Regions from separate parts of the Arthrobacter sp. SDR-2R genome, predicted to be linked through region 2. Evidence: riboswitches for the same ligand, from Rfam matches in the RefSeq annotation. Region 2 holds a riboswitch; each other region holds the start of a gene.

Region 1 (5,738 bases), 150 kb from region 2:
GGCCACGCTGCTTCCTGGGAAGCTTGTGACTTAACCCCAAGGCCTTCTGAACATGAAGGCCAAAATTGGTTCCCCCGCCCCTGCCAGACGATGAAATGCGAACGGACCTTGAGCGGTGGCAGAGTTAGGCAATCCACTCAAGAGCGTCAACTTCGGAAAAGTTGACGCGAGTTAGACGGTACAGCAGTTTTGCTTCAATGTCACATTCAGGTCACGGCGCGTCGCGGACATGTGAGAGCGGGCAACCATTTGGTTACAGCCAGCCCATGGGATCGACAACTTCGCCATTGACCTGCACCTCGAAGTGGAGGTGGCAGCCGGTGGATGCGCCCGTGGTACCGCTCAGTGCCACCACGTCCCCGCGGGAGACGGTCTGGCCCACCTTGACGTTGAAGGACGAGAGATGGTTGTAGGTGGTCTCCAGCCCGTTGCCGTGGTCAATGACCACGCGGTTTCCGCCACCGAACTGGTGCCAGCCGGCAAAGGTCACGGTACCTGTCGCGGCGGCCAGGACCGAGGTCCCGCACTGCGCCACGAAGTCCTGGCCCCGGTGGAAGTCTCCGGAGCCTCCGGTGATGGGACTGACCCGGTAGCCGAAGGGGGAAGCGGTGGTGAGGGAGGCGAGGGGTGCAGCCAGGGTGCCGGCCGAAGCGGCACGCGTGACGGAGCCGGCGGACTGGGCGCTCAGGAGTTGCTTCAGCTTCCCGTCCGGGTCGGCCTGGGTCACCACGGCCGACCGGCTGAAGTCGATCTGTGCTCCGACATCGGCCGAGATCTGGGGCTGGGGGCTGACGGCGGACGCGGCCAAGGGGGCACTGCCGGCGGCATCCGTGGCCATGACGGGACTCGTGGCGGGCACCGTGACCGTCAGCACCAGGCCTGTGGCGGCAAGGGCAATGCCGGCTTTTTGGCCAATACCGCTGGCCGCGGCAAACTCCGTCATCTGCCGGAAGGGACCCCGGCGGCGGCGCGCGTCACGATGCAGGTCGCGGGGGCGCTCCGCTGCGACAACTTCGGCAACCCGGGGTGCCGAAGGGGGGCCGGCCGCGCGGCGGCGGCCCCGGGAGGTCTGCATGGTCAAGAAGGGTTCCTCTCTGGAAGAAGCCTGCGGAGTTAGCTGTCGGATTCGGGTCAGAGAGATCAAAGACCCGGTCCGCCTTAGGCAAGCTTCTGCACAGGGGGTATTCCCGGAAGAATCCTTCACTGGAGAGGCTTGCTGCTGACGGACTTCACCCCAAGGCAGTCCCCCGCTGCCGCTTGTGGTTCCCCCGCCTCTGCCAGTAACGACTCGTGCACCTGACCCGCTGGCAGAGCTCGGCTCCGGATCAGGTAACGCTTATGTATCAACGCTTGGTTCCACTATAGAGGCTTAAGACCCTAGGTAACAATTCCGTTACCTTTGCGTGGTCGCCCCTCTGTGGGGTATGGGGGCCCCGATCAGGGCTGGCTGATGGCCACGAAGACGTGGGCGGCAACCTCGGGCGGCAGCTCCAATGCGCCTTCGATTCCGGGGACCCGCACGGAGATGTATTCGCCCACGCGTTCCAGCGCCACGGCGGCACCCGGCCGGATACCGCCCTCGTCCAGCTGCGCCAGCAGCTCCGGTTCCACCTGGATCGGCTCCGCCAGGCGGCTGATGGTCACTCCGGAGGCGGGCCCGTAATTCTTCATCGCTTCCACCAGGCTGATGGCGCCGTCGGCAAAGCCGGGCCCCGCCTGGCCGCCCAGCGCCGCAAGGCCAGGGATGGGGTTGCCGTACGGCGACTCGGTGGGGTGGTCCAGCATCTCGTAGATGCGGCGCTCAACGCGCTCGCTCATGACATGTTCCCAGCGGCAGGCTTCGTCGTGGACGTAGGCCCAGTCCAGGCCAATGACGTCTGCCAGCAGGCGTTCGGCCAGCCGGTGCTTCCGCATGACCTCCGTGGCGCGCTTGCGGCCCGTGTCCGTGAGTTCCAGGTGCCGGTCGCCGGACACGACCACCAGCCCGTCCCGCTCCATGCGGCCGATGGTCTGGGAAACGGTGGGACCGGAGTGGCGCAGACGCTCGGCGATACGGGCCCGAAGGGCAACGATGTTTTCTTCCTCAAGCTCCAGAATGGTCCTGAGGTACATCTCCGTAGTGTCGATCAGATCCGTCATCCAGCTCAGCTCCTCGAGCGCAGTACCTTGCGTTGTCCCACCGTATCGCCTCTTCGCGCAAAGTAGTCCGGGGGAAAGCTTAGCCTATTTTGACTTTGTCCGAATAGCCGCGCCCCGAGGGGCTGCGCGGGGACGGCACGTCTCACTGTCCGGACTATGACGGGCCTGGCTCCCGCCCCCGGCGGCGGTTCAGGCAGAATGGGAATGGCCCGCAGCGCAGCCACCGGCGCTGCCGGCCACCGACCGCCCGCCCTTCCGGACCAAACTTTTGTCCCCGCCGAATTGGAGCACCTGTGAGCGACACCAGCATCACGATCCCCGCCGACCTCCTGCCCCAGGACGGGCGGTTCGGAGCCGGCCCGTCAAAGGTCCGGCAGGAGCAGATCGACGCGCTGGCAGCAGCTTCCAAGACGATCCTTGGCACATCGCACCGGCAGGCCCCGGTCAAGAACCTGGTCGGAGCGGTCCGTGAAGGGCTGAGCCAGTTCTTCCGCGCCCCGGAGGGCTACGAGGTGGTCCTCGGCGTCGGCGGCTCCACGGCTTTCTGGGACATCGCGAGCTTCGGCCTCGTGGAGAAGAAGGCCCAGCACCTGTCCTTCGGTGAGTTCGGGTCCAAGTTCGCCGCCGCCACCAACAAGGCGCCCTTCCTGGAAGCCTCCTCCATCATCAAGTCCGAGCCCGGCACCCGGCCCGCAGCCAAGGCCGAGGCCGGCGTGGACGTCTACGCCTGGCCGCAGAACGAGACCTCCACCGGCGTCGCCGCCCCCGTCAAGCGGGTAGCCGGAGCCGACGAGGGATCACTGGTCCTCGTGGACGCCACATCAGCGGCCGGCGGATTGGACGTGGACGTTGCCGAGAGCGATGTCTACTACTTCGCCCCGCAGAAGAACTTTGCCTCCGACGGCGGCCTCTGGCTTGGCCTGTTCTCCCCCGCAGCGCTGGAACGCGCCGCGCGCATCAAGGCCAGCGGCCGCTGGATCCCGGATTTCCTGGACCTGCAGACCGCCATCGATAACTCCCGCCTGAACCAGACCTACAACACCCCGTCGCTGTCCACGCTGGTGACGCTGAATGCCCAGGTCCAGTGGCTGAACTCCAACGGCGGCCTGGACTTCGCGGCTGCACGGACGGCCGATTCAGCCGGCCGCATCTACAGCTGGGCGGAAGCGTCCGGCTTCGCCACCCCGTTCGTGGCCAAGCCCGAGGAACGCTCCAACGTGATCGCCACGATCGACTTCGACGAATCGATTGATGCCGCCACCGTGGCCAAGGTCCTGCGCGCCAACGGCATCGTGGACACCGAGCCTTACCGGAAGCTGGGCCGCAACCAGCTGCGCATCGCCACCTTCGTGGCCATCGAGCCCAGCGACGTCTCCGCCCTGCTGGCCAGCATCGACTACGTGGTGGGCGAGCTGCGCAAGTAACCACAGTTAAAGCACGACGGCGCCGCCCGGGTTTCCCCGGACGGCGCCGTTTGTTTGTGGTCAGGAAGTCCTTGTTTCGGCGTCAGGCTCCGCGCCGTCGTCGGCCGGCCCTTCATCCCCAGGTTCCCGCTCCGCTGCCCGAAGCCCATCCGGGTTCCCCTGCCCGGTCCCCTGCCCGGGCTCCTGCTGTTCCGGTTCCTGCTGTTCCGGCTCCTGCTGCTCCGGTTCCTGCTGCTGTTCGTCCTCGGGACGGACGCGTTCGGCCCACGGCACCCACTCCGGGGCCAGGACGGAGTCCCCGGACGGCAGCAGGCCCAACTCGTTGACCGTGACCACCTTGGAGCGCGAGTTACGGGTCAGTACCGCATACCACTGCCAGCCCACATAGCCGGGCAGCCGGGATTCGAACAGGTGCGTGACCAGCCGGTCGCCCTCGCTCTTGGCTGCCAGGTGCGGCCCGATGGTGCCGGCCGGGGTGATGCCCTCCACTGCAGCCCGGGCGGTGTCCACCGCCGCGGCCAGGAAAGCATCGGGCTTGCCCGTGCGCCACACGGGCACGCCTGCCTTGCGCTTGGGCTGGGTCTTGGCAGCCTGCTCCTGCACTGGCGTGCCCGGCTGATCAGGTTGGGGGTCCATGGGCAGCCTAAACGTCCAGCTCGTCGGCAACCTTACGCAGGGCGGCAGCAATGGCCTTGCCCTTGTTGCCGTCCGGGTACTTGCCCTTGGACAAGGTTCCGGACAGGTTGTCCAGGACGGTCACCAAGTCCTGAACCAGCGGGGCGAGGTCCTTCGCGCTGGGGCGCTTGGCCTTGGCGATGGACGGGGTCTTGTCCAGCACCCGCAAGCCCAGGGCCTGGGCGCCCTTGCGGCCGTCCGCAACCCCGAACTCCACCCGGGTGCCCGCTTTCAGTTCCGTCACGCCCTCGGGCAGCGACGACTTGGGCAGGAAGACCTCCTGGCCGTCTTCGCCCGCGAGGAACCCAAAGCCCTTGTCCTTGTCATACCACTTGACCTTGCCGGTAGGCACGTAATCAACCTTCTTCGTTCTGCTGTCATGAGACACGGCCGGCTGCCACCGCGTCCGCATTGTTGTGCGGGTTCAAGGTATGGCCAGCGCAAACCGTGTTGGTCTGTATCCTTCAAGGTTATCCTGCCGCGTGCCCTAATCACGCTTCCGGCCGCACCGTTCCGCCCCGGGCGCAAGCTCCCGGTGCTTTCACTTGCGGCGCTGCTGCCGCTGTAGCGTTACGTCCATGACTCCCTTGCGTTACCGGCGGCCGCTGATGGTCCTCGCCGCTGTTATAGCCGTGCTGTCCCTCATTGCTGTGGGAACTGTGATGGCGCTTGCCTTCGCCAACACGGTCGCCCCCGCCTGGGTCACCTACTCGGCCCTTTACGGCCTGCCGGCGGCCTTCGTCCTGATGCTCCTGGTGGTCCTGGACGGCGTTGCCGCCAGGCGGCGGGCGGGGAAGCGGGAGCCGCGGTAACGTTGGACTGATGTCCCTCATTCGAGCGCTCGGCAAGGACCTGGAGGCGCGCAGCGACGACTCGTTGCGCGCCTTGTTCGCCGCGCGGCCGGACCTCATTTCCCCCTCTGTTCCGGACTTCGCCGCGCTGGCGGCGCGTGCCAGTTCACGGGTCAGCGTCCAGCGTGCGCTGGAGCGCCTCACCCGGCCGCAGATGCAGGTGCTTGAGACCCTCCATCTGTGCACCAACACGGACACCGGGCACAGCGCCTCGGCGGAGGGCCTGCACCAGTTGATCCGGGGTTCATCCCTGGCCGTCATCGAACAGATCATGGACACCCTGCAGGAACTCGCTTTGGCGCATCCTGCGGTCCCCCCGCATGGCGCCCACGCCCAGGCTGCCGGGCACCACTACTACCTCCCTGTCGGCTCCCTCAAGGATGTGGTGGGAATCTATCCCGCCGGGCTGGGCCGCAGCTACACGGAGCTGGTCCGCCTGCAGCCGGCCTTCGCCCAGCGGGTGGTCCAGCTGGTCTCCGAACTGCACCGCGGCGGATTCGCGATCCACGATGCCAGCACGCCCATGGAGGCGGCGCTGGCGCTCCAGCATTGGACCTCCTCCCCCGAGGCACTGCGGGACATCCTCGCCAACGCCCCGGAACGGACGACGGCGTTGCTCGCCAGGTTCCGCAACTGGGCCATGGGTGCC
Region 2 (5,738 bases):
ACCAAGATGCTGCAGGGCTTCCTGATTGTTCCCGCGCTGGGACTGGCCTATCTGTGGGCCGCACCCACGCCGGTGGGGCGCCGGCTGGTGCACCTGCTTGGCGCGCTGGGCGGAATCGTCGTGGTTGCCGGCAGCTACATCGCCCTGTTCCAGCTGACACCGGCCTCCGAGCGGCCGTACATGGCAGGGTCCAGCACCAACAGCTTCCTTGAACTGACGTTCGGCTACAACGGGCTGGCCCGTCTCACCGGTTCCGGCGAGGGCATGCCCGGCGGGGCCGGGGGTGCTGCTGCCGGCGGTCCCGGAGGCGGCTTCGGCGGCGGCAACGCCGGATTCGGCGGGGCGGCCGGGCTGCTGCGGATGTTCGGCACCAGCTTTGGCGGTGAGGTCTCGTGGCTTCTGCCCGCCGCCCTGGTCCTGCTGGTGGCAGGCCTCTGGTTCACGCGCCGGGAAGTACGCACCTCCCCGGGCCGCGCGGCCCTGATCCTGTGGGGCGGCTGGCTCGTGGTCACCGGAGGTGTCTTCAGCTTCATGAGCGGCATTGTCCATCCCTACTACTCGGTGGCACTGGCGCCGGCGATCGCAGCGCTGGTGGGCATAGGCGCAGTGGAGCTCTGGCGTGGCCGCAGCTACTGGCCGGCCCGGATCGTCCTCGCCGTGACCGTCCTCGGCACCTCTGTGTGGTCGGCAGTCCTGCTGGGCCGCGACACGTCGTGGCTCCCCTGGCTGCGGGTCGCCATCATCGTGCTCGGCGTCCTCGCCGCCGCCGCAATCCTCCTCCGCCTCGACGCACTGGGCACCTCGAAACCGGGCACCTCGAAACTGGGCGCCTCCGGACGGTTCCGCCGGGCCGGTGCGGCCGCCGTCGTCGTCGTATCCCTCCTGGCCGGCGGTCTTGGGACAGCGGGGTGGACCCTCGCCACCGCTGCTTCCGCCCACTCCGGTTCCATTCCGACGTCGGGCCCGGCGGGTTCGTCCGCGGGTGGCTTCGGCAACCGTGCCGCTGGATTCGGCGGCGCACGGGCTGACGGCAGGGAGGCCGCCACTGACGCTGCCAACGGTGCGGGTGGACTCGATCCCTTCGGCGGCCTCGACGGCGCAGCCGGCCCCGGAGGTGCCGGGGGTGCCGGGGGCGCCGGCGGCCCGGGCGAAGGATCCGCAGATGCGGCGGTGGCGGCACTCCTGAAGGCCACCACCACGAAGTGGTCCGCGATCGTCTCCGGCGCCAGCCAGGCAGCCAGCCTGGAACTCGCCACGAACACCAACGTCATTGCCCTGGGCGGTTGGAACGGCGGTGACCCCTACCCCACGCTCGCCGAGTTCCAGGACATGGTGGCCAAGGGCGAGATCGGCTACTTCATCCAAGGCGGTGGCATGGGTGGCGGCGGCATGGGTGGTCGCGGCAATTCCGAGGTGGCCGCCTGGGTCCAGGCCAACTTCCAGGCCCAGACCGTAGGCAACTCCACCGTGTACCAACTCACCAAGTAGGACTCCATGGCCAGCCACTACCCAGCGCCCGTCCACACTGCGTCGGTCCACACCGGACACCCTGCCGGCGCTCCTGCCGCCGCGCATCATCCTGTCCCGGCCTGCTACCGGCCGGACCCGCGGGCGCTCCGGCGGGGGCTGGAACTGGCAGCGGTGCTGGCCGGGACCGCCGTGCTGTACTTGTGGAACCTTGGAGCATCCGGCTGGGCCAACGCGTTCTATTCCGCCGCGGCCCAGGCCGGATCGCAGGACTGGACGGCCTGGTTTTTCGGCTCTTCCGACGCGGCCAACGCCATCACGGTGGACAAGCCGCCGGCGTCGCTGTGGATCATGGGGTTGTCCGTCCGGATCTTCGGCCTCAGTTCCTGGAGCATCCTGGTCCCCCAGGCACTGATGGGCGTCGGCACCGCCTGGCTGCTTTACCTGGCCGTACGGCGGGCCGCGTCGCCTGCCACGGCCGATCCACGCCTGGCGCACCGCGCAGGACTGATCGCCGCGGCCGTCCTGGCCCTCACCCCCGTTGCCACGCTGATGTTCCGCTTCAACAACCCGGACGCCCTGCTGGTGCTGCTCATGACGGCAGCCGCCTACGCGGTCCTCCGTGCAGTCCAGGAGGACCGGTTGCGCTGGCTCCTGCTGGCCGGAGTGTTCCTGGGCTTCGGCTTCCTGGCCAAGCAGCTGCAGGTCCTGCTGGTGGTTCCGGGATTCGCAATCGCCTACGCGCTGGCAGGCCCGCACAGTCTCCCGCGGCGCCTGCTCCGGCTGGCCGCGGCGGGAGCGGCCATGGTGGCCTCCGCCGGGTGGTGGCTCCTGGCGGTGGAGCTGACGCCGGCCGGCCTGCGTCCCTACATCGGCGGATCGCAAACCAACTCCATCCTGGAGCTCACGCTGGGTTACAACGGGCTGGGCCGGCTGACGGGCGACGAGACCGGCAGTGTGGGCGGCGGCAACGGCTGGGGAGATCCCGGGCTGCTCCGGATGTTCAACAGCGAGTTCGGCGGCCAGATCGCGTGGCTGCTGCCGTCCGCCCTGATCCTTGCGGCGGGCCTGCTGTGGTTGGGCCGGCGGGCCCCGCGGACCGATGCGGTGCGCGCCGCCGTCATCATCTGGGGCTCGTGGGTGCTGGTGACGGGCCTGGTCTTCAGCTTCATGGCCGGCATCATCCACCCTTACTACGCCGTGGCGCTGGCGCCGGGGATCGCCGGGCTTGCGGGGCTGGGCACGGTCCTCCTGTGGCAGCACCGGCAGCAGCCACCCGCCGCACTCCTGCTGGCCGCAGCGGTGGCCGCGGCCGCCCTGATGGCCTTCCAGCTGCTGGGCACCACGTCCGCCTACGGCGCGTGGCTGCGTTGGCTGGTCCTTTCCGGAGGCTTGGCGGCCGCAGCGGGCGTGGCGTTCGGCAGGTTCCTGCGCTGGCGTGCCGTGCAGCGGACGACGGCGGCGCTCGCCATTGCGGCGTCGCTCACCGGGCCGCTGGCGTACTCCCTTTCCACGGCGTCGACAACGCACAGCGCGGCGATCGTCAGTGCCGGGCCCTCGTCGGGCTTCGCCCCTCGCGGGACGGGCCCTGGCCGGAGCGGGACAGGCAGCACCAGGCAGCCAGCAACCCAGGGAAACACGGCCCGCCAGCAGGGCGCGCCCGGGGGAACACTTCCCGGCGGAACCGCTGCTGCCGGTGGTCGCGGAGGCGGGGCCGTGGGAGGCCTCTTGGGCGCCCCCACGCCGTCCGCGGAACTCGTGGCAGCACTCAGGAATGGCGCCTCGGGCTACACCTGGGCAGCGGCAGTGGTGGGGTCGAACAACGCTGCCGGTTACCAGTTGGCAACGGAACTGCCGGTCATGGCGGTGGGTGGGTTCAACGGCACAGATCCCGCCCCTACCTTGGCGGAGTTCCAGGATCTGGTGTCCCAGGGAAAGATCCACTACTTCATCACAGGCGGAACCATCCGGGCCAGTACCGGTTCGGACGCTGCCGCCCAGATCGCCCAGTGGGTGGCGAACAACTTCACGGCGCAGAGCATTGGCGGCACCACCGTCTACCTGTTGGCTGGGTAACGGGAACTGTAACGGTCGGCGCGCTGCGCTCATGAAATGGGGCGGCCATACCCCAATGGGACCGAGGTTACGAACGGGGAATCCGGCAAATCAACGCGCTGAGGATCGTGACTTCCGTTACCTAAATGTGACTTTCGCGTGCACTTCCTGTAGCGTCGATTGGGTGCGGCCCCCGTTCGGGCCGCATATCCCGGGTCGACGCCAAGCTCTGCCGCTTCCCCGGATTCCGATTGAGCTACGGCAGAGGCGGGGGACCCACCGTCCCGGGCACTGAATGCCCTTGGGGTTAAGCCAGTACGTGATCTTTCCGTATGGCCGGATGCCCTCATCCGAACCCGACAGCTAACTCCGCAGGTGTGAGAGGCGATCAATCATGTCCAAGAACACGGCAGAAGCACGCCTGCTGCAGGCCAAGGCTAAACACAGGGCCAAGCAGCAGGCCAAAAAGACCACCCTGGGCCAGCGCGCCGCCGTCCTGGCAGTATCCTGCGCGGTGCTGGTGGGGGTAGGCGCGGCAGGACAGGCCACCAGCAGCATGACTCCGGTGTCATCCACCGCATCCAACCCTCCCACGTCGGCGTCCGACGCTCAAATGAGCATCGAGAAGAGCGAGATCCGCTCCAACCCGGCAGCAAACCCCGCTCCCGCTGCCATCAGCGTGGCGCCGCAGGCAGCGGAACCGGCCCCTGCAGCGGCACCGGCAGCCCCCGCACCCGCCGCGCCAGCCCCGGCCCCGGCGCCTGCCCCCGCACCTGAGCCGGCTCCCGCCGTCGCGGTTAACGATCCCGCAGGCGCCCAGGCGTACGCCGCCAGCCAGCTGGGCGCGTTCGGCTGGGGACCGGACCAGATGCAGTGCCTGCAGACGCTGTGGACCAAGGAGTCCGACTGGACCACCACGGCCACCAATTCCAGCAGCGGGGCTTACGGCATCGTCCAGTCCCTGCCCGCTGAGAAGATGGCCAGCGCCGGTGCGGACTACCTCACCAACTACCGCACGCAGATCAACTGGGGCCTGGACTACATCAAGAAGAGCTACCAGTCGCCCTGTGGTGCCCTGAACTTCCACCTGTCCCACAACTGGTACTAGGCACTCCTCCCCCCGGCGGCAGCGATGCCGGGGAACTGCACCAAAGCGGCGGGCCGCATCATCACGATGCGGCCCGCCGCTTTGGTTAACCAGCGCTATCCGGTGCCCTCACCAGCTTCCTGTCCGTCGTTCCGCCACGGGATGTATTGGACAGCCCACTTGTTCCCGTCCGGATCGGCAAAGTAGACGAAGTGGCCCCAGTCCTGCACGTCCACGTCGCTGACATCCACGCCGTTGTTTTTCAGCTGGTCATGGGCGGCATTGATGTCGTTGACCACCAGCTGCAGGTTGGAGCCCGTGCCGGGCGGGGCGTCGACGAGTCCTTCGCCGATGCAGATGGAGCAGGCCGAGCCCGGCGGCGTCAACTGCACAAAGCGGATGGAGTCCGACGGCCGCTCGTCGTAGTCGGCGTTAAAGCCCACTTTGTTGACGTAGAAGTCCTTGGCACGGTCAACGTCGGATACGGGGACAAAGACAAGCTCGAGTTTCCAGTCCATCCGCACAGGCTAGCGGCGGGACACCCGTTGGGAAAGAGCCCGTTCAAACAGGGCAGCAGCGCTACCCGGCGATGCCGTAGAGGCGGTCGCCGGCGTCGCCCAGCCCGGGGACAATGTAGGACTTCTCGTTGAGCTTCTCGTCGATGGAGGCCAGGACGATGTGCACGTTGGCCCCTGACAGTTCCTCCTCCAGCCGCGCCAGGCCCTCGGGGGCGGCCAGCAGGCAGATGCAGGTGACGTCGGAAGCGCCGCGCTTGAACAGGAACTTGATGGCTTCGCGCAGGGTTCCGCCCGTGGCCAGCATGGGGTCCAGGACGAAAACCTGGCGGCCGGTGAGGTCCTCCGGCAGGCGCTCCGCGTAGGTGATGATGTCCAGTGTCTCCTCGTCCCGGGCCATGCCCAGGAAACCCACTTCAGCGGTGGGAACCAGCTTGGTCATGCCTTCCAGCATTCCCAGGCCGGCGCGCAGGATGGGAACCACCAGCGGGGTGGGCTTGGTGAAGGCGGTGCCGACGGTGGTGCTGACGGGCGTCTCGATGGTGACGGGCTCGGTGCGGACCTCCCGAGTGGCTTCGTAGGCCAGCAGGGTCACCAGCTCTTCCGTCAGCTGG
Region 3 (5,738 bases), 1.7 Mb from region 2:
CTTGGCGACGGACGCGCCCTGCTGCTTGGTGAGGTCACGGACAAAGGCGGCCGCCTCCTGGACCTCCATCTCAAAGGCTCGGGGCGCACGCCGTTTGCCCGCGCCGGGGACGGACGTGCCGTCGTCGGGCCCATGCTCCGTGAGTACGTGGTAAGTGAAGCCATGCATGCCCTGCACATTCCCACCACCCGCTCGCTCGCGGTCGTGGCAACTGGCCGGCAGGTCAGGCGTGACGGCATGCTGCCCGGTGCGGTCCTGGCGCGGGTTGCCGGCAGCCACCTGCGCGTCGGCAGCTTCCAGTACGCGCGGGCCACGGAAAACTTCGAGCTGCTGAAGCGGCTGGCGGATTTCGCCATCGGCAGGCACTACCCGCACGCTGCCGGCGCCCCAAACCCCTACCTGGAGTTGTTCGCCTCGGTGGTCTCCGCCCAGGCGGACCTGGTGGCCCGGTGGATGCTGGTGGGGTTCGTGCACGGGGTCATGAATACGGACAATATGACCATCTCAGGGGAAACCATCGACTACGGCCCGTGCGCGTTCATGGATGTGTTCAATCCCGCCGCTGTCTACAGTTCCATCGACGTCAGCGGACGCTACGCCTACGCCAGCCAGCCGGTGCTGGCCGAATGGAACCTTGCACGGCTGGCGGAGGCAATGCTGCCGCTGATCGACGGGGACCAGGAAAAGGCGGTTGCCCCCGCGGTGGAGGTACTTGGCGGATTCCGCGGACAGTACAGCCAGGCGTGGTCCGGCGGCATGAAGGCCAAGCTGGGCCTGTCGGGAGATGCGGACAGCGACGCCGCCTCCGCCCTGGTGGACGGTGCCATTGCCATCCTGAAGGACGGGCCGGTGGACTACACCTTGTTCTTCCGGAACCTGGGCAAGGCCGCGCGGGGGGACCTCCGTCCCGTGCGCGGCATGGTCCTGGACCTTGAAGCGTTCGACGCCTGGGCGGAGCGGTGGCAGGCCCTGGGGCCCGACGCGGAACTGATGGACAGCGTGAACCCTGCCTATATTCCGCGGAACCACCTCGTGGAAGAGGCGCTGTCCGCCGCCACTGACGGAAACCTGGCTCCCCTGCAGCAGTTGCTCGAGGCCGTCGGCAGCCCCTTCGCCGAGCGGCCGGGCCTGGAACGCTACGCCGAAGGTGCCCCTGAGGATTTCGGCACCTACATGACCTTCTGCGGGACGTGACTGTTCAGCGGTACGGTGCGGAAATGACAGGAGGGCGGCAGCCGGGAATACCCGGCTGCCGCCCTCCTGTCTAAGAACAGCTTTGCTGTTTAGTACCAGCCTGCTGCTGCCAAAGCGTTGCGAAGGCTAGGCTACGCGGACTGCGGAGTAGCCGCCGAGCCAGCTGATGGAGTGGACCTCGGTGCTGTAGCCGTTGACGCCGCCGCTCACAACCTGGCCGTTGCCGGCGTACACGCCCACGTGGCCGGAGGTGATGATCAGGTCGCCGGGGGCGGGAGCGCCGACAACGGTTCCGTACTGGAAGAACTGCGTGGGGGCCAGGTCGCCGACGGACTTGCCGACGGAGCGCAGGGCCTTCTCAACCATTGCGGTGCAGTCCTGGTTCACGCCGACCTGGCTGTAAGCGGATGCCAGGATGGCAGCGCCGGTCCCGGTGCCGGTGGACGCCGCCGGGGCGGCTGAGGCGTAGGACATGTTCATGCCGGTGTTTGCCGGTGCGGTTGCGGCTGCCGTCTGGACGGGAGCTGCTGCCGGCGCCGGGGCTGCGGTGTGGCCAGCGCCGGGGATCTGGATCTGGTCACCGGGGTAGATGATGGAGGACAGTCCCAGTCCGTTGGCGGCCAGGACGTCGTTGAGGCTGACGCCATGGGCGGCCGCGATGGCCCCGATGGTGTCGCCGGACACCACCGTGTGGACGGTTCCTGCTGCTGCGGCGGGTGCTGCTGCCGGGGCAGGTGCGGAGTATGCCTGGACGCTGGTGTTCTCAGTGGTGTCCGGGCCGGTGACACCTGCATGGGCCGGGGCTCCGACGCCAAAGGCAATACCGGACGCTGCAGCAACGGCAAGCGCCGGACGGCCCAGCGAACGGGCCTGGGACTTGGCGGTTACGGCGAGGCCCTCGAGCACAATGGAGCGGGCCGGAGTCGCGCGGTGACGGGCAGTGGTGGAAATTTTTGACACAGTTGATCGCCTCTCCCATGCCTGCGGGGTGAGCTGTCGGGTTCGGGCTGGAGATACCCGGCCGGTAGCTGGCTCCGCGGGCGGAGGCGCTAACGACTTAACCCCAAGGCCACATGTGGCCGTAGAAACTTGGTTCCCCCGTCCCTGCCAAACGGAAAGCGGTTGAATCCCATGATCAGCGGCAGGGCTCGGCATGCTGACGGGAATGTCCCGTCTGAGAGGGACACCAAACGACCATAACCCGCGCTGCCCCCGATTGTCACATTTGGATAACATACGAGGCTCCCCTCTCAATTGCGCAAACGTCTTGATGTACTTCGCATTTCGGGCGGTGACCTCGACCGATGCAGGCAGGGTCTTTATCGCTGCAAACGGTAACAATGTGGCCACGGACGCGCCCTCGGGGGCCGCGCCGGACGGTAAGCTTCGGGACTATGCCCCTGTTCGTGACCAGCCGAGGGACCCGCTCCTCGGTGGCGTGCTGGCCATCGCCCTGGCCGCCGCCACCGTGCTGCCGGCCGCAGCGGAGGAGCCGCCGCCCGGCGGATATCCCTCCTGGTCGGATGTGCAGCAGGCGCAGTCGTCCGAAGCGGCAAAAGCTGCAGAAATTGCCACCATCGACGGGCTCTTGACCGGCCTGCAGGCGCAGTCGGAGGCAGCCGGGGACGCAGCCGTACGGTCGGCCGCCGAATACGCTGCCGCGGATGCAGAGCTCCAGTCCGCCACATCACGCCTGGAAACCCTGTCCGCACGGGCCGCCCGCGCAAACGACGAAGTGGCCCGGTACCGGAAGGACCTCGGCGCCCTGGCCGTGCAGTCGTACAAGACAGGCGGGACCAACGCCGGGTTCTTCGTGGCGCTGGACGCCCTGGGGACCAACAGCGTCCAGGGCCTCAACCTCGTCAAGCTCGTGGGGGACAAGACGGCCGCGTTGGTGGTCAAGGCGGCGGCGGCCGGAAAGGTATCCGCTGCCCTGGTGGAACAGGAAAAGGTTGCCAGGAGCGAACGGGAGCGCCTGTCCGGGGAGGCAAGGGCAAAAGCCGGGGCAGCCAGTTCCGCCAGGGACGCACTGGCACGGCAGGTGGCCGAGGAGCAGCGGCACGGCGGCGAGCTAACGGCCCAGCTTGCCGCCCTGAAAGGGACGACGGCGGCGCTTGAGGGGGAGTACCGCCAAGGCCAGGCTGCGCTGGCTGCCTACGAGGCGGCCCAGGCGGCCAAGCGCGCCGCAGCGGAGGAGCAGGCCCGCCGCCAGGCCGAAGCGGCCGCCAAGGCTGCCGCGGCGGCCGCCCAGCAGCCCAGGCCGCCCGCACCAGCCGCCCCAGCCGCCGTGGGCGGCAATCCTGTCCCGGTGAATCCAGCCCCTGCCAATCCTGTCCCGGCCAACCCTCCGCCGGCCAACCCTCCGCCGGCCAACCCTGTCCCTTCCGTTCCGGAGGCGCCGCCAGCCGAGCCGGCCCTGTTAAGCCCGCCCGCCGTCGTCGTGCCTTCCATTCCCGGCGGAGCGGTCAACGATCCGGCAGGGGCGAAAAGCTACGCGTCCGGACGCCTTGCCGCTTTCGGCTGGGGCCAGGACCAGTTCCTGTGCCTGGCCCAGCTGTGGACCAAGGAATCCAACTGGCTGACCACCGCCACCAACGCGTGGTCCGGGGCCTACGGAATTGCCCAGGCACTGCCGCCCGGCAAGTATGCCAGCGCCGGGAGCGACTGGCTGACCAGCTACCGGACGCAGATCGAATGGGGCCTGGGCTACATCCGTGACCGCTACGGGTCGCCCTGCGGGGCATGGAACCATTCCGTATCCCTGAACTGGTACTGACTGACGCGCTAGGCTTTCCCCATGCCAGATTTCGGACGGTTCCGTGCACTGCTCGAAGAGGAGCGGACGCGGCGGATGGCGCTGCTGCCGGCGCTGCGGGCGGACATCGACGCTGCGAATTCGGCCCGCCAGGACTCCAACGTCGACGACGAACACGATCCGGAGGGCGCCACGATCGCCTTCGAGCTGTCACAGGCATCGGCGCTGCTGAAACAAAGCTCGGCGGGGCTGGACCAGATTGAAGCTGCCCTGGCCCGGCTGGCCGCGGGGACCTATGGCATCTGTGCGGTGTGCGGGGAACCCATCGCCGAGGGCAGGCTGGAAGCCCGGCCCTGGACCCCGTTCTGCATCCACCACGCCTCCGCGGGGCGCGCGCGGTGACCGGCACGGCGGACGTGGTGTCCGCTGCGGCGGAATTTGTTGACCGTACCCTCCAGAATGAGGGCGCCTGGTACCGCGCGGACGACGTCGCACACCGCCTGGGCGGTGTGCTGGCCTCGTATGGTTCCTCCGTGGGCGCCGTCCGTGGAACTGTGCGCGACGCCCTGCGCAAATTCAAGGACCTGGACCACGACGCAACCGTGATGCTGGCCTCTGCCCTCTGGGGACAGCCGGGGCCCGGCTCCCGCCCGGTTTTCGAGCGCCGCCTTGCCGCCGTGGTGCTGCTGCAGTCACGGGTGCGGCTCCTGCAGCATTCGGACCTGACCCGGCTGGAAGGCTTCCTCCGCTCCGCCCACACAGCGGATCTGACCGCGCCCCTGCTCTCCGATGTCCTGATGCCGCTGCTGGCAGGGCTGGGGGAGCGTGAACGGCAGCGGGCCCGCGGTGTGGTGGAACGGTGGAGCGGGGACCCGGACGCCCATCTTCAGGCGGCGGCCGCTGCCCTCATGAAGGAACTGACTTTCTAAAAGCGGACGAATGAAGGAGATCCACATGAATGAGCCGTTTGATCTTGGGCGATTTGTTGCCGCCCAAAACACCGGCGGAACCTATGACCAGGCGTTGGGGGAGCTGCAGGTCGGCCGGAAGTCCGGGCACTGGATGTGGTTCATCTTCCCGCAGATTGCCGGGCTGGGGCAGAGCGCCATGTCACGTAAATACGCCATCTCTTCACTGGCTGAAGCCCGGGCCTACCTGGACCACGAAGTCCTGGGCCCGCGGCTTCTCGAGTGTGCCACGGTCCTGGCCAACCATGCCGACCAGCCGGCCGAGGACATCTTCGGTGGCATCGACGCCAGGAAACTCCGCTCCTCCATGACACTGTTCCTCCGGGCAGCACCCGGAGAAACAGTGTTCAAGACTGTCCTGGCCCAGTTCTTCAACGGCGAGCCGGACCCTGCCACCGACGAGCTCCTGGCGGCGCAGGACGCAGCCGGCTGACCACACGGACCGGGGCAGCCGGAGCGCGGCTGGCTGCTAGGGCGTGGGGCTGCCGCCGTTGACGTTCAGCGTTTCGCCCACGACGTAGCTGGACTCCGGCGACGCCAGGAAGACGTAGGCGGGGGCCAGTTCGGCGGGCTGGCCGGCACGGCCCAGGGGCGTGGACTGGCCGAACTCCGGCAGCTGCTCCTTGGGCTGGCCGCTGCTGACCTGCAGGGGCGTCCAGATGGGGCCGGGGGCCACAGCGTTCACCCGGATGCCCTTGGGCGCAAGCTGCTGGGCCAGGCCCTTGGTGAAGTTGTTGATGCCCGCCTTGGTGGTGGCATAGTCCACCAGGGTGGGGGACGGGTTGTAGGCCTGGATGGACGTGGTGTTGATGATGGTCGAA

Evidence for each region. A riboswitch is a leader RNA that binds a small molecule or an ion and turns the genes downstream of it on or off. The one in region 2 is predicted to bind cyclic di-AMP.
Region 1: it holds a riboswitch for cyclic di-AMP, as region 2 does, so the genes downstream of both, AC3ANU_RS18575 (M23 family metallopeptidase) here and AC3ANU_RS19210 (aggregation-promoting factor C-terminal-like domain-containing protein) in region 2, are expected to answer to the same signal.
Region 3: it holds a riboswitch for cyclic di-AMP, as region 2 does, so the genes downstream of both, AC3ANU_RS11570 (C40 family peptidase) here and AC3ANU_RS19210 (aggregation-promoting factor C-terminal-like domain-containing protein) in region 2, are expected to answer to the same signal.

The regions. Positions count from the first base shown of each region.
Region 1 is NZ_CM173231.1:4,023,683-4,029,420, forward strand. It holds cyclic di-AMP (ydaO/yuaA leader) riboswitch at 1-125, opposite strand, end outside; gene AC3ANU_RS18575 (M23 family metallopeptidase) at 254-1,075, opposite strand; cyclic di-AMP (ydaO/yuaA leader) riboswitch at 1,088-1,299, opposite strand; gene AC3ANU_RS18580 (iron-dependent transcriptional repressor DtxR) at 1,438-2,139, opposite strand; gene serC (phosphoserine transaminase) at 2,433-3,563, shown strand; gene AC3ANU_RS18590 (DUF3027 domain-containing protein) at 3,624-4,199, opposite strand; gene AC3ANU_RS18595 (cold-shock protein) at 4,207-4,590, opposite strand; gene AC3ANU_RS18600 (hypothetical protein) at 4,817-5,050, shown strand; gene AC3ANU_RS18605 (helicase-associated domain-containing protein) at 5,061-5,738, shown strand, end outside.
Region 2 is NZ_CM173231.1:4,173,402-4,179,139, forward strand. It holds gene AC3ANU_RS19200 (ArnT family glycosyltransferase) at 1-1,488, shown strand, start outside; gene AC3ANU_RS19205 (ArnT family glycosyltransferase) at 1,495-3,543, shown strand; cyclic di-AMP (ydaO/yuaA leader) riboswitch at 3,751-3,911, shown strand; gene AC3ANU_RS19210 (aggregation-promoting factor C-terminal-like domain-containing protein) at 3,917-4,630, shown strand; gene AC3ANU_RS19215 (glyoxalase superfamily protein) at 4,726-5,127, opposite strand; gene upp (uracil phosphoribosyltransferase) at 5,189-5,738, opposite strand, start outside.
Region 3 is NZ_CM173231.1:2,477,842-2,483,579, forward strand. It holds gene AC3ANU_RS11565 (protein adenylyltransferase SelO) at 1-1,194, shown strand, start outside; gene AC3ANU_RS11570 (C40 family peptidase) at 1,321-2,154, opposite strand; cyclic di-AMP (ydaO/yuaA leader) riboswitch at 2,158-2,328, opposite strand; gene AC3ANU_RS11575 (aggregation-promoting factor C-terminal-like domain-containing protein) at 2,486-3,970, shown strand; gene AC3ANU_RS11580 (TraR/DksA family transcriptional regulator) at 3,992-4,351, shown strand; gene AC3ANU_RS11585 (DNA alkylation repair protein) at 4,348-4,878, shown strand; gene AC3ANU_RS11590 (DUF1810 domain-containing protein) at 4,904-5,350, shown strand; gene AC3ANU_RS11595 (glucose 1-dehydrogenase) at 5,387-5,738, opposite strand, start outside.